One region of the Streptomyces sp. NPDC054841 genome, then DNA from elsewhere that is predicted to be linked to it. Evidence: riboswitches for the same ligand, from Rfam matches in the RefSeq annotation. Region 1 holds a riboswitch; the other holds the start of a gene.
What was found. A riboswitch is a leader RNA that binds a small molecule or an ion and turns the genes downstream of it on or off. The one in region 1 is predicted to bind cobalamin.

Region 1 (6,476 bases):
CGAACCCACCGGCATGCTCCAGGAAGGAGCCATGCAGCTCGTCGGCCGCCTGACACCCTCGGCCACCCCCGACGACCGGCTCGCCGCCCTGCTGCACGCCCAGCGGTATCTGCACTCCCTGGGCATCACGGCCTGGCAGGACGCGCTCATCGGCGACTTCCTCGGTATGGACGACCCGTCCGGCGCCTACGTCACGGCCGCCCGGGACGGGCTGCTCACCGCCCGCGTCGTCGGCGCCCTGTGGTGGGACCGCGAGCGCGGGGCGGAACAGATCCCGGAGCTCGTCGAACGCCGGGCCGCGCTGACCCACGACCGGTTCCGCGCCGGCACCGTCAAGATCATGCTGGACGGAGTCGCCGAGAACGGCACCGCCGCCCTGCTCGACCCCTATCTCGACCGCTGCGGCTGCGCCACCGCCAATCGCGGCACCAGCTTCGTCGACCCGGCACAACTGGGCGCATACATCACCGAGTTGGACGCGCTCGGCTTCCAGGCCCACTTCCACGCCCTCGGCGACAGGGCCGTACGCGACGCCCTGGACGCCGTCGAGGCCGCCCGTGCCGCCAACGGCCCGACCGACACCCGCCCGCACCTGGCTCATCTGCAGGTCGTCCACCCCGACGACGTCCCCCGCTTCCGGCAGCTCGGCGCCACGGCCAACATGCAGCCGCTGTGGGCCGCGCACGAACCGCAGATGGACGAGCTCACCATCCCCTTCCTCGGACCCGAACGGGCGGCATGGCAGTACCCGTTCGGCGCACTGCTGCGCGCGGGTGCGACCCTCGCCGCGGGCAGCGACTGGCCGGTCAGCAGCCCGGACCCGATCGAGGGCATCCACGTCGCGGTCAACCGCGTCCTGCCGGGGGAGCGGAGCCCGGTGTTCCTGCCCGACGAACGGATCGACCTGACCACCGCGCTCACGGCGTACACCGCGGGCTCGGCGTACGTGAACCACCTCGACGACACCGGCAGCGTCCGGACCGGAGCCCTCGCCGACCTGATCGTCCTGGACCGGGACCCGTGCGCGGGGCCGCCCGAGGCCATCGCGGAGGCCAAGGTCGCGCTGACCTACGTCGGGGGAGAGCGCGTGTACGCCACCCCCGACGCCTAGACTGGACGAGTAAGTCCTATCTCCGCCGAGCGGCAGGGGGTGGAACGCATGGAGGTGACGAAGTCCCCGTCCGAGCACGTTCCATCCCCTGCACCGAGGAGACGCATGAACGCCGGCCCGTCGGGGCGCACCCGCCGCACGAAGAAGACCGCCGCCCGGCGCCCCGCCGGGCAGTACGTGTTCTTCGAGGCCGGCCCCGCGGGCCGGCGGCTGTTCGTGGAGGAGCGGACCGGGCTGCCGATCACCGCGGAGGTCGCCGCGCTCCTGGCGCGGCTCGACGAGCGCGACCCGGAGCGGGCCCCCGCACGGTTGCCGGCGGGCAGGCCGCGATGACGGACACCGTCGCGGGCTTCGTGACCCTCCCCGCCGACAGTCCGAGGACCCTGGCGGCCCGGGTCCTCGTCGAGGTCCGGGACGTCTCCTTTGCCGATGGTCCTTCCACGGTGGTCGGCGCACAGGTCCAGACGGACGTCGAGCTGACTCCGGGGGGCCGCGTGCCCTTCACCGTCAGGGTGCCGGACCTCGACCCCGGCGCCTCCTACGGACTGCGGGTCCACATCGACCTCTCCGGCACCGGAGCCCTGTCCCAGGGGGACCTGATCAGCACTCAGGCCACCCCCGTCCCGCCGGAGTCGGCCGATGGGCTGATCGCTCCCGTCACCGTCGTATGACCGTGCCGCTGCCGCCCGGACACGGTCCGTATCCGTCCCCACGAGTTGTCCCGGCCGCGTTGACCGGAACTGCGCAGAAAGCGTTTCATTGCAGGTGAACGGCCGATTTCACGCTTCCGAAGGAGGCGGCCCGCCATGACCACCCACCCCAGCATCGAGCAGCACCCCGACCTGGCCGAGATGCGCGCACGTTTCGAACGGGCGACCTCGACGCCTCGCGCGCAGGCGATAGAGACACTGGCCCTCCTCACGGGCCTGTACCTGGCGGCCTCTCCGTGGATCGCCGGGTTCAACGGCCTCACCACGCTGGCCGTGTGCAACCTGATCACCGGTGTCGCCTATGCCCTGTGCATGGGCGGGTTCGGCTCGGCCTACGAGCGGACCCACTCCCAGGCCTGGTGCGCCATAGCCATCGGAGCCTGGACGATCATCTCCCCCTGGGTCGTCGCCGGTAACGTCGCGACGACCCGCAGCATCGTCAGCAACGTCATCGTCGGCGTCGTGGCGCTGCTGCTCGGTCTGGCCATGGCGGCCGTGGCCGAGCGCCGCGTCGGCGGCCTCCGCCGCTCTCGGGCCTCCGCGCGCGGCGGCCCGGACATCGGCCCCATACGCTGAGCGCGTCCCGCCTCAGGGAAGGCCCCGCCCCCGGAAAGCTCCCGCACGTGCCGACCGGGTCGGGGCCTTCCCGTACGACGGCCGGTTCTCCCGCTCAGCCGTCCCCGAACTCGCCGTACGGCGGCCGCAGTCGGCAGCCGCGTACGGGGCTGTCCCACCAGCCGGACAGTGGCCGACGGTTCCCGTGGGCGACCACGGTGCGTGAGCTATGTTGAACCCAAGTGGGACGCGAAGGAGGCACACCGTGCCATCAGGGCAGCATGCGCGCGCGCAGGCGTCTGCTATCACGCCGGGAAGGCAGTCTCCCGATGCGGAGCCGACGCCTGTGGAGAGGGTCCGCGCTCTGTTCGGCGGGCACCGGCTGTCTCCCGCGCAGCGGCGGATCGCGCAGTACATCATCGACCACCTCACCGAGGCCGCCTTCTTGTCGATCACGGATCTCGCGGACCGGGTGGGGGTGAGTCAGCCGTCGGTGACGCGCTTCGCCTCGTCGGTGGGGTTCAGCGGGTTCCCGGCGCTGCGGGAGGCGCTGCAGCCCATCGCGCTGAGCGCGGTCGCCGGCTCGGTGGACACGGGGGAGGACCGCCGCAACGAACTGCAGGCGGCCGTCGACGCCGAGATCGGCAATCTGGAGGGCCTGCGCCGTGTGTTCGCCGACACGGGCAAGGTGCTCGACATCGGCCGGGAGCTCGCCCGGTCGGTCCCGCTGACGATTCTCGGCCTGCGGATCTCCTCTTCGCTCGCGGAGTACTTCGCGTACGGGGCGAGGCGGATCCATCCGGACGTGCGTCTGGTCTCGCGCGGGGGGAGCGTGGCCTACGACGCGCTGCTGCAGTCCCGGGAGGCGGGCGGCACATGGGTGCTGGCGTTCGCGATGCCGCGGCACGCCAAGGAGACACTGGCGGCGATGCGGGCCGCAAGCAGTGCGGGCCTGCGCACCGCACTGATCACGGACCTGACGATGGGGCCGCTGGTCGACGAGGCCGACGTGGCGTTCACGGCCGCCACCGGATCGCGTCTGGTCTTCGACTCGTACGCGGCGCCGGGGGTGCTGTCGGCGGCCATCCTCCAGGCCATGGCCGATGCCGATCCCGAGCGTACGCAGATGCGTCTTGAGCAGTACGAGCAGGCCGCTGAGCAGCACGATTTCTTCCTGGAGTACTGACGCGGGCGGGGCCGGGCGACGGTCTTGCAGGGGGGACTTTCACACCCAGAGGTGCATGAATTTTTTCATGCCCTTGCGTACTTGGCAGTAAATATATTTACTTCAGGTGGCACTGCGGACGACACTCCTCCTCGTCGGCCCCACGGTGTTCTGTTAGGGCAGCCTCTCCCCTTGGCTGCCCCCCGGCGGCCCCGGTCAACCCCTGGGCCGGGGCCGCCGGCAAGACGGCCGGTCTGCTGCATGCAGGCCGCCCGCACCCGCACATTCCTTCCGGAATGTGAACAGTGGTGTCCGCGAACCCACGTACCCCCTACGCTGACCGTGCAGCTGGTACGCCCTGTCAGTTGGACAGGAGTGTCGTAAGAGGGAACCCGGTGGGAATCCGGGACTGCCCCGCAGCGGTGAGCGGGAACGACCGCCGTCATACGCACTGGGCCCGGCCGGGTCTGGGAAGCGACGGCCAGTAGGTGTCCGCCGGGAAACCGGCGACGTGCCCGCGAGTCCGAAGACCTGCCCGTTGCCCGCACGCGACGTACGCGTGCGGAGATCCCGGTGACCTCGAGGGCGGGTCGGCGCACACACCAGGCGGACACGGGCAACATCCGGCCGCCCGGTCGCCGTTCCTTCGCGCCCTCGATCCGTTCCCGGGGTCGTATCGGAGACACGCTCGCGAAGGAGAGTTCCGTGACCAGCAAGTCCGCAGCCACGGGAGCACGGGCCACCGTGTACGGCTACCCCCGGCAGGGCCGGAACCGGGAACTGAAGAAGGCGATCGAGGGCTACTGGAAGGGCCGCGTCACCGCGGACGCCCTCCGGGACACCGCCGCCGGCCTGCGCCGCACCCACTGGCGGCAGCTCGCGGAGGCCGGTGTCCATGAGGTGCCGACCGGTGACTTCTCGTACTACGACCACGTCCTGGACACCAGCGTGATGGTCGGCGCGATCCCCGCCCGCCACCGTGCCGCCGTCGAGGCAGACGCCCTGGACGGCTATTTCGCGATGGCACGCGGCACCCAGGACGTGGCGCCGCTGGAGATGACCAAGTGGTTCGACACCAACTACCACTACCTGGTCCCCGAGCTCGGACCCGGCACCGTCTTCTCCGCCGATCCGGCCAGGCAGGTCGCCGAACTCGAGGAGGCGCTCGCACTCGGCCACCGCGCGCGCCCCGTGCTCGTCGGCCCGGTCACGTATCTGCTGCTGGCCAAGCCCGCTCCTGGTGTCGACGACGGCTTCGAGCCGCTGACGCTGCTGGACCGGCTGCTGCCGGTGTACGCCGAGGTACTCGCCGAACTGCGGGCCGCCGGGGCCGAGTGGGTGCAGCTGGACGAGCCCGCCCTCGTACAGGACCGCACGCCCGCCGAGCTGAACGCCGCCGCCCGCGCCTACCGCGGCCTCGGCGGCCTCAGCGACCGGCCCAGGCTGCTGGTCGCCTCCTACTTCGACCGGCTCGGCGAAGCGCTGCCGGTCCTGGCCAAGGCTCCCGTCGACGGTCTCGCCCTCGATTTCACCGGCCCGGCCGCCGCGAACCTCGACGAACTCGCCGCGGCCGGCGGGCTGCCCGGCAAGCGCCTGGTCGCCGGCGTCGTCGACGGCCGCAACGTATGGATCAACGACCTCTCGGCGTCGCTCGCCACCCTCGGCACCCTGCTCGGTCTCGCCGACCGGGTCGATGTGTCCGCCTCCTGCTCGCTTCTGCATGTCCCGCTGGACAGCACCGTCGAGCACGACATCGATCCACAGATCGCCCGCTGGCTCGCCTTCGCCCGCCAGAAGACCGCCGAGATCGTCACCCTGGCCCGCGGCCTCGCGCAGGGCACGGACACGATCGCGGCGGAGCTGGCCGCGAACCGGGCCGATCTGGCCTCCCGTGCGGGTTCGGCGATCACCCGTGACCCGGCGGTGCGCGCCCGGGCGGCAGCTGTCACCGACGCGGACGGCCGCCGCGCGCAGCCGTACCCGGAGCGGGCCGCCGCCCAGCGCGCCCACCTCGCGCTGCCGTTGCTGCCGACGACCACCATCGGATCGTTCCCGCAGACCGGCGAACTGCGCACCGCCCGTGCCGATCTGCGCGCCGGGCGTATCGACACCGCCGGCTACGAGGAGCGCATCGAGGCCGAGATCCGCGAGGTCATCTCCTTCCAGGAGGAGGCCGGAATCGACGTCCTGGTGCACGGTGAGCCCGAACGCAACGACATGGTGCAGTACTTCGCCGAGCGGCTCACGGGATATCTCGCCACCCGGCACGGCTGGGTCCAGTCGTACGGCACCCGCTGCGTCCGCCCGCCGATCCTCGCCGGCGACATCTCCCGCCCCGGACCGATGACCCTGCGCTGGACCCGCTTCGCGCAGTCGCTCACCGACCGACCGGTCAAGGGCATGCTCACCGGCCCGGTCACCATGCTCGCCTGGTCCTTCGTCCGCGACGACCAGCCGCTCGGGGACACCGCACGCCAGGTCGCTCTCGCCCTGCGGGACGAGGTCGACGACCTCGAGGCGGCGGGAACCTCCGTCATCCAGGTCGACGAACCCGCCCTGCGCGAAACGCTGCCGCTGCGCGCCGCGGACCGGGCTCGCTACCTCACCTGGGCGACGGAGGCGTTCCGCCTCACCACCAGCGGGGTGCGCCCGGACACCCAGATCCACACCCATATGTGCTACGCCGAGTTCGGCGACATCCTCCAGGCCATCGACGACCTCGACGCCGATGTCATCAGCCTGGAGGCCGCCCGCTCCCATATGCAGGTCGCCGGCGAACTCGCCACTGCCGGCTACCCGCGCGAGGTCGGCCCCGGTGTGTACGACATCCACTCGCCGCGCGTCCCGGGCACCGCCGAGGCGGGGGCCCTGCTCCGCAAGGGACTCGAGGCCATTGCGGCGGAGCGGCTGTGGGTCAATCCCGACTGCGGCCTGA
Region 2 (8,376 bases), on a different contig from region 1:
GGCAGCAGCGCCTGGGATGACCGTGCCCAGCGCATCCTTGACGTCAGTTCCCGAAGTGTCCGCGACCTCGAAGGCAAAGCGCTTGTTCCCGTCCTCGACCTTGTAAATGCGCATCTGGATCGACTTGGAGTCGAGGGTGAAGGAACCTTCCTGGGTTTCGGCCTTGCCGGGCATCTTGACCGAGATGCCGGTGGGTTTGTCGGTGGTCTCGACCCACTCGGCGGTGATGCTGCGAGGCGGGCCGGTGACCGAGATCCAGTCGTCGTCGGCGGCGGTGGCGGAGGCGCGGAGGCCGCCCGTGCGGGCGAAGTCGTGGGGCGTGCCGGCGGCGGTGGCCCCGCCCGTCCCTGCAGCGACCAGAACGGCGGTCAGGCTCACGGTGGTGGCCCTGCGAGCAAAGCGGCCTGTGGTGTTCACGGGTCCTCCCAGCGCTCTTCCTCGCTGTCGACGCACATGAGGTCCTCTTCCAGTGGATCGCAGCGAGCACTGCCTGTCATGTCGGCGCAAGAACCCTCAACCAGAACGATCTTCGGCGTGGCGACACCCGAGACGCAGGCCGGCCGGGGATGCCGGCAAACTCTCCCCGACCATTCTGACGGTCCATCAGTTCTCGTTATAGTGAGCAATGCCCCTGCCGCCTCCGGAGATTCGAGGACGCATGCCACAGGTGATCCAGCACGGCGGAGGCGTGTGGTCCCTCCAGGTCCCCATCCCGGACAACCCGCTCGGCCACACCCTGGTCCATGTCCTCGACACCGGCCGCGGCCCCGTCCTCATCGACACCGGCTGGGACGATCCGGCCTCCTGGACGGCCCTCACCGAGGGCCTGTCCGCCATCGGCACCTCGGTGGCCGCCGTCCACGGCGTCGTCATCACCCACCACCACCCCGACCACCACGGACTGTCCGGTCAGGTGCGCGAGGCGTCCGGCGCCTGGATCGCGATGCACGCGGCCGACACCGCCGTCGTACGCCGCACCCGCGAGGCACGGCCCGGCGCCTGGCTCGACTACCTCGCCCACAAGCTCGCCGCCGTCGGCGCCCCCGAGGAGCATCTGGCCCCGCTGCGCGCGGCGCGCGCCGAAGGCCGGATGCGCACCCTGCCCGGGCTCCGGGCCGCCCTGCCCGACCGGGAGATCGTCCCCGGGGAGCCGGTCGACCTGGCCGGCCGTCGGCTGCGCGCGATATGGACGCCCGGCCACACCCCCGGGCACGTCTGTCTGCACCTGGAGGAGGAGCACCCGGCGAACCTCCCCGGCGTTGGACGGCTCTTCTCCGGCGACCATCTGCTGCCGGGGATCACCCCGCACATCGGCCTCTACGAAGACCCCGACGACTCCACCGTCACCGACCCGCTCGGCGACTACCTCGACTCCCTGGAGCGTGTGGGCCGCCTCGGCGTCGCCGAGGTCCTCCCGGCGCACCAGCACGCCTTCACCGACGCCCCCGCCCGAGTCCGTGAGCTGCTGGCCCACCACGAGGAGCGGCTGGGCGGACTGCTGGAGCTCCTCGCCGCGCCGCTCACTCCGTGGCAGCTGGCCGAGCGCATGGAGTGGAACCGCCCCTGGGAGCAGATCCCCTACGGCTCACGGAACATCGCGGTCTCGGAGGCGGAGGCCCATCTGCGCCGCCTGGTGAAGCTGGGGCGGGCGGAGGCGGTGGCGGGCAGTGATCCGGTGGCGTACGTGGCGGCTCACTGACGCCCGTCCCCGTCGGCCGGGGCGCCGGCATTCCGGCGGGCGCGTCCGCGCGGGCCCGGCAGTGCCGACCGTCCCCGGGGGCCCGGCATACGGACCGGTAGAGTGTGCGAGTCGTCATCACACCGTACGGGGGGAAGCCGGTGCAAATCCGGCACTGACCCGCAACCGTGAGCCGCCGTCGCAGGCGGTGAGTCGGAATGCCTCGTACCGGAGTGACCGGTTCGCGCCATCGGGACCGCCCGGTGGCCGGCACCGTCGAGGTATACGGCGCCGGAGCCTGGTGCCTCAGCGTGCCTGTGCCCGGCTCCCGACAGGAGAGGCACAGTCCGCCATGACCGTTCGCCGCAGCGCAGCAGCGCTCGCCGCCGCTTCCGCCGTGCTCTGCGTGGCCGGTGCCCCGGCCGCGACGGCCGCGCCCACCCCTTCTCCCTCGCCCACGATCCCGGCCGGGCTGTACGGCACCAAGGACCCGACGTACGACGGTGTCTGGCGGCAGTCGCTGGCGCTGCTCGCGCAGGACGTCATGCGGACCGTGCCCGCCGCGAAGTCCGTCGACTGGCTGACCGGGCAGCAGTGCGCGAACGGCGGCTTCGCCTCGTACCGCGCGGACGCCGGCAAGCCGTGCGACGCGAAGACGATGCTGGACACCAACGCCACGGCGGCCGCCGTGCAGTCCCTGCGCGCCCTCGGCGGGCACCAGGACGCCGTCAACAAGGGCCTGGAGTGGCTGAAGTCCGTGCAGAACGCGGACGGCGGCTGGAGCTACAACCCGGGCATGCCGTCCGACGCCAACTCCACGTCGATCGTGATCGGCGCCTTCGCCGCGGCGCAGGCCAAGCCGGGCGACGTGAAGTCGAAGGACGGAAAGACCCCGTACGACGCACTCGTCTCCTTCGCGATCCCGTGTGCCGACGCGACGGGCGGCGGGGCGTTCGCGTACCAGCCGGACAAGGCGGGCAAGCTGCTCGCGAACGGCGACGCCACGGCGGCGGCCGTGCTCGGCGGACTGGGCCGCGGCATGATCGCCGGCGGCCCGAAGCCGGACGGGGAACCGAAGTGCGCCAGCCCGGCCAGGGCGACTCCGGAGCAGGCCGCGCGCAACGGCGCCGCGTACCTCACGAAGGCCCTGGCGAAGACCGGGCACCTGGACTCGCCGCCGATGCCCGGCGCGACCGACCCGGCTCCGCTGCCGGACTTCGGCAACACCGCGGACGCGGTGCTCGCCCTGTCCGCCGCCGGGCACAGTGACAAGGCGGCCGGTGCGGTGGCCTGGCTGGAGAAGAACTCCGCCGGCTGGGCGAAGGACGCCGGACCTGCCGCGTACGCGCAGCTCATCCTCGCCGCGCACGCGTCCGGCGCCGACCCGCGCGACTTCGGCGGTGCCGACCTGGTCGAGCAGCTGAACGCGACCGGCCCCGCGCCCACGGCCACGGACGCGGCCACGCCGCAGCCGAGCGAGGGCGACTCGGACGACGAGACGGACAAGGGCGGCGACAGCGCCGGTATCTGGTGGATCGTCGGCGCGGGTGTCGCGGCCGGCGCGGGCATCGGCTTCCTGATCAGCGGTCGCCGGAAGAACCAGCAGCAGTGATGCCGAGGGCGACCGACCGCACTCGCCCCCGCGCCCGCGCCCGCGGTGCGCGGTGGTACGGGACGCGGTGGTACGGGACGCGCACAGGGGTGGGCACGGTCGTGCCTGCACGACTGACGGCGCTCGTCCTCGCCCTCGGCGTCGCGCTCACCGTGCTGGGCGGCGCGGGGTCCGCGCAGGCGGCGGGCTACCGGTACTGGTCGTTCTGGCAGTCCGACGGCGGGGCCTGGGCGTACGCCACCCAGGGCCCGGCCACGGCCCGGCCGGCCGATGGCACGGTGGACGGCTTCCGCTTCTCCGTCAGTGCGGACTCGCAGGACTCTGCCAGGCCCCGGACCGCACCCGGCTTCGCCGCGCTGTGCGCGGGTACCCCCGCGAAGGCCGGCACCAAGCGCGTCGGCGTGGTCGTCGACTTCGGCACCCCCGCCGACGCGCCGGGGGGCGAGACGCCGCCGGCCCCCCGCACCGGCTGTGCGCAGGTCCGTCCCGACGCCACCAGTGCGGAGGCCCTCGCCGCGGTGGCCGAGCCCCTGCGCTACAACTCGGATGCGCTGCTGTGCGCGATCTCCGGCTGCCCGAGGACGGGCTGCGGCGAACAGGTGTCGGGCGACGCCCCGTCGACGACAGCGTCCCCGCAGTCCTCGTCGCAGTCCTCCCCGGAGTCCGCCTCCGCGCCTGCCGAGACGGCCGAGGCGACCGGCAGCGGCCCGTCGCTCGGCCTCCTCGCGGGTGTCGCCGCGGTCCTCGCGCTGGGCGCGGCGGCGTTCTGGCAGTCCCGCCGCCGTCGCGGATGACCCCGCCGAGCCCCGGCCGCCGTGCCGGTACCGACCGCACACATCAAGCCCGTCCGGCGCTTGAGGACGGACGCACCGGCCGCGCCCACGAGAACGGCACGTTTCCCGCCCGCCCGGCGGCGCCTGAGGAGGGCGCGTTTTCAGCCCGTCCGGCGACGCCTGCGGACGGCCACACCGGCCGCGCCCACGAGAACGGCACGTTTCCAACCCGTCCGGCGACGCCTGCGGACGGCCACACCGGCCGCGCCCACGAGAACGGCACGTTCCCAGCCCGTCCGGCGACGCCTGCGGACGGCCACACCGGCCGCCCCGGCCGGGACCGGTACGCCACGCGCCGCGACGCTGCACACCGCGAGCGCCCGGGGCGGCGCCCGCCCCGTGGCGGAGTCCTGCGCGCCCCCGAGGCGAGCCGCAGCAACGCGCTGCCCCCGGGGGCGTGGTGGGTGTGGGCTCTGGGTCTGGCCACCGCCGCGTCCCGGACCACCAACCCCCTTCTCCTGGGCCTGCTGGTCGGCGTCGCCGGGTACGTCGTGGCGGCGCGCCGCACCGACGCGCCGTGGGCCCGCTCGTACGGCGCCTTCGTCAAGCTGGGGCTCTTCGTCATCGCGGCCCGGCTGGTCTTCTCCGCCGTCCTCGGCTCGCCGATTCCGGGTACGCATCTGCTGGTGACGCTGCCGGAAGTACCGCTGCCCGACTGGTCTCAGGGGATCAGGATCGGCGGCCGGGTGACGGCCGAGCAGCTGGTGTTCGCGCTGTACGACGGCGCGAAGCTGGCCACGCTGCTGATCTGTGTCGGTGCGGCGAACGCCCTCGCCAACCCGGCGCGGCTGCTGAAGTCGCTGCCGGGTGCGCTGTACGAGGCGGGCGTCGCCGTCGTCGTCGCGATGACGTTCGCGCCGAACATGGTCGCGGACGTGGTGCGGCTGCGCACCGCCCGCCGGCTGCGCGGCCGCCCGACCGGCGGGGTGAAGGCGGTGCTGCAGATCGGGCTGCCGGTACTCGAGGGCGCGCTGGAGCGGTCGGTCGCGGTGGCCGCGTCGATGGACGCGCGGGGGTACGGGCGTACGGCACAGGTGCCGCCCGCGGTCCGGCACACCACGTCGGCCCTCACGCTCGGCGGTCTGCTCGGGGTCTGCGCCGGCTCGTACGGACTGCTCGCGGCCGAGGGGGCGGGGTACGGACTGCCGGTGCTGCTGGGCGGGTTCGCCGCGGCGCTGGCGGGGCTGTGGCTCGGCGGGCGCCGTCAGGTCCGTACCCGCTACCGCCCCGACCACTGGGGCGTCCGGGCGTGGCTGGTGGCCGGGTCGGGCGTGGCGGTCGCGGCGCTGATGATCCGGGCGGGTTCGTACGATCCGGACGCCCTGCACCCCGGCGTCGTACCGCTGACCGCGCCCACCCTGCCGCTGTGGCCCGCGGTGTCGGTCCTGGTGGGCCTGATGCCCGCGTTCGTAGCTCCCGCACCGCCGGAGGAGTCGTCGTGATCCGCTTCGAGAACGTCTCGGTGACGTACGGCGACGCCGCCGCGCCCACGATCGCCGGGGTGGACCTGACCGTCCCCGAGGGCGAACTGGTTCTGCTCGTCGGCCCGTCGGGAGTCGGCAAGTCGACACTTCTGGGTGCCGTCTCCGGGCTGGTGCCGCATTTCACGGGCGGCACGCTGCGGGGCCGGGTCACGGTGAACGGCCGGGACACCCGCACCCACAGGCCGCGCGAGCTCGCCGATCTCGTCGGCACGGTGGGCCAGGACCCGCTCGCCCACTTCGTGACCGACACGGTGGAGGACGAGCTGGCGTACGGGATGGAGTCGCTGGGCCTGGCCCCGGACGTGATGCGCCGCCGCGTCGAGGAGACCCTCGACCTGCTGGGCCTGGCCGGTCTTCGCGACCGCCCGATCGCGACGCTCTCCGGCGGCCAGCAGCAGCGCGTCGCGATCGGTTCCGTGCTGACCCCGCACCCGAGGGTGCTGGTTCTGGACGAGCCGACGTCGGCGCTCGATCCGGCCGCGGCGGAGGAGGTGCTGGCGGTCCTCCAGCGGCTCGTCCACGATCTGGGCACGACCGTCCTGATGGCGGAGCACCGACTTGAGCGGGTCGTCCAGTACGCGGACCAGGTCGTGCTGCTCCCGGCTCCTGGCGAGCCCCCGGTGACGGGCGCCCCCGCCGACATCATGACCGTTTCCCCGGTCCACCCCCCGGTCGTCGCCCTCGGCCGCCTGGCGGGCTGGGACCCGCTGCCGCTGTCGGTACGGGACGCGCGGCGCCGCGCGGGCGACTTGCGGGCGCGGCTGTCGGGGACGGAGCCGCGGGTTCCGGGTGCGGCCGCTGTTCTCTCCCCCACCCCGCCCCTTCCCGAAGCCGTGGGCGAGCCCCCGGCCCCCCACCGCGGACCCGCGACGGCGGCCCCCGCCCCGGGCGAGACATGGGGTACGGAGGCGGACACCGACCCGCTTCGCGGATCCGACGAGGCCGCCCCGACCGCACTCGCCGACGCAGCGGATGCGTCGGCCGACCGGCTCGGGCCCGCGGACGCGTCGTCCGACCGGCTCCCGCCCGCGGCTGCGGCTCCGGCTCCGGCTGGCCCACGGTCCGCAGCCGCCAATGACGAGGCACCTACGGCCGGAGGACCCGCACCCTCACGACGGCCCGCACCGGCGAGCGGGGCGAAACGGGGGTACCCCCAGGCGAAGCTCTGGGCGAGCGAGGGAACCCCGCCCGACCGCCAGGCCGGGCGCACCCACCACGCGCCCGCAGCCGAGGCACGCGGGCTCGCCGCCCGGAGCCTGTTCGGCAGACTCCTGCGGCGCAGCCGCCCCGCGGCAGCCGACGGCGGAACCCCGCCCGACCACCAGGCCGAGCGCACCCACCCCGCGGCCGCCGACGCGCACCCGTCCCTACCCGACACCCGGCGCAGCCGCCCCGCGGCAGCCGACGCGCACCCGTCCGTACCCGACACCCGGCGCAGCCGCCCCGCGGCCGAAGCGCGCGGTCTCGCCGTCCGCCGCGGACGGGTCGAGGCGCTCCGGCGCGTCGACCTCACCGTGACGCCCGGCGAGACCGTAGCGCTCATGGGCCGCAACGGCGCCGGGAAGTCCACGCTGCTCGGCACCCTGGTGGGCATGGTCGAGCCGACCGCCGGCGCGGTCACCGTGAGCGGGCTCACCCCGCACCGCACCCCGCCCCGCGAGCTGATCCGGGAGGTGGCGCTGGTGCCGCAGGAGCCGCGGGACCTGCTGTATGCGGACACGGTGGGCGCCGAGTGCGCCGCCGCGGACGCGGACGCGGGCGCCGCGCCCGGGACCTGCCGGGAACTCGTCACCGCGCTGCTGCCCGGCGTACCGGACGAGACCCACCCCCGGGATCTCTCCGAGGGGCAGCGCCTGGCGCTCGCCCTCGCGCTCGTGCTGACGGCCCGCCCCCCGCTGCTGCTCCTCGACGAGCCGACGCGTGGTCTGGACTACGCCGCGAAGGCCCGGCTCGTCTCCGTGCTGCGCGGTCTCGCGGCCGAGGGTCACGCCATCGTCCTCGCCACGCATGACGTGGAGCTCGCCGCCGAGCTGGCGCACCGGGTGGTGATCCTCGCGGACGGCGAGGTCGTGGCGGACGGCCCGACGGCCGACGTCGTGGTGTCGTCGCCCGCCTTCGCGCCCCAGGTCGCGAAGATCCTCGCCCCGGAGCCCTGGCTGACCGTGGCCCAGGTCGAGGAGGCCCTGTGACGGCCCGCCCCGTCCGTCTCGGCCCTCGCGCCGTCGCCGCACTCGCCCTCATCAGCGCGATCGGCGTCGTCGCCTTCGGCTGGCCGCTGCTCGCCGGCGCGGACGCGGCCGTCACGGACCACGCCCAGGACGCCCCCTGGCTCTTCGCCGCGCTGCTGCCGCTTCTCGTCGGTGTCGTCGTCGCGACGATCGCCGACGGCGGCATGGACGCGAAGGCCGTCGCGATGCTGGGTGTGCTCGCCGCCGTGGGCGCCGCGCTGCGCCCGCTCGGCGCGGGTACGGCGGGCCTGGAGCCCATGTTCTTCCTTATGGTGCTGAGCGGCCGGGTGCTCGGCCCGGGCTTCGGCTTCGTACTCGGCTCGGTCACGATGTTCGCGTCCGCGCTGCTCACCGGCGGTGTCGGGCCGTGGATGCCGTTCCAGATGCTCGCGATGGGCTGGTTCACGACGGGCGCGGGCCTGCTGCCCGGCCCGGACCGCCTCCGGGGCCGCGCCGAGCTGCTGATGCTCGCCGGATACGGTTTCGCCGCGGCGTTCGCGTACGGCACGGTCATGAATCTGTACGGCTGGACGATCGTGCC

Region 2: another riboswitch for cobalamin. It lies ahead of ACWGI8_RS29110 (prenyltransferase/squalene oxidase repeat-containing protein); the one in region 1 lies ahead of metE (5-methyltetrahydropteroyltriglutamate--homocysteine S-methyltransferase).

What each region holds. Positions count from the first base shown of each region.
Region 1 is NZ_JBSGZO010000436.1:287-6,762, reverse strand. It holds partial or broken gene ACWGI8_RS35800 (amidohydrolase) at 1-1,111, shown strand, start outside; gene ACWGI8_RS35795 (hypothetical protein) at 1,217-1,444, shown strand; gene ACWGI8_RS35790 (YbaY family lipoprotein) at 1,441-1,782, shown strand; gene ACWGI8_RS35785 (SPW repeat protein) at 1,918-2,397, shown strand; gene ACWGI8_RS35780 (MurR/RpiR family transcriptional regulator) at 2,642-3,562, shown strand; cobalamin riboswitch at 3,874-4,094, shown strand; gene metE (5-methyltetrahydropteroyltriglutamate--homocysteine S-methyltransferase) at 4,247-6,476, shown strand, end outside.
Region 2 is NZ_JBSGZO010000276.1:998-9,373, reverse strand. It holds gene ACWGI8_RS29120 (hypothetical protein) at 1-417, opposite strand, end outside; gene ACWGI8_RS29115 (MBL fold metallo-hydrolase) at 659-1,699, shown strand; cobalamin riboswitch at 1,791-1,938, shown strand; gene ACWGI8_RS29110 (prenyltransferase/squalene oxidase repeat-containing protein) at 2,031-3,290, shown strand; gene ACWGI8_RS29105 (SCO2322 family protein) at 3,392-4,084, shown strand; gene ACWGI8_RS29100 (energy-coupling factor transporter transmembrane component T) at 4,474-5,565, shown strand; gene ACWGI8_RS29095 (ATP-binding cassette domain-containing protein) at 5,562-7,796, shown strand; gene ACWGI8_RS29090 (ECF transporter S component) at 7,760-8,376, shown strand, end outside.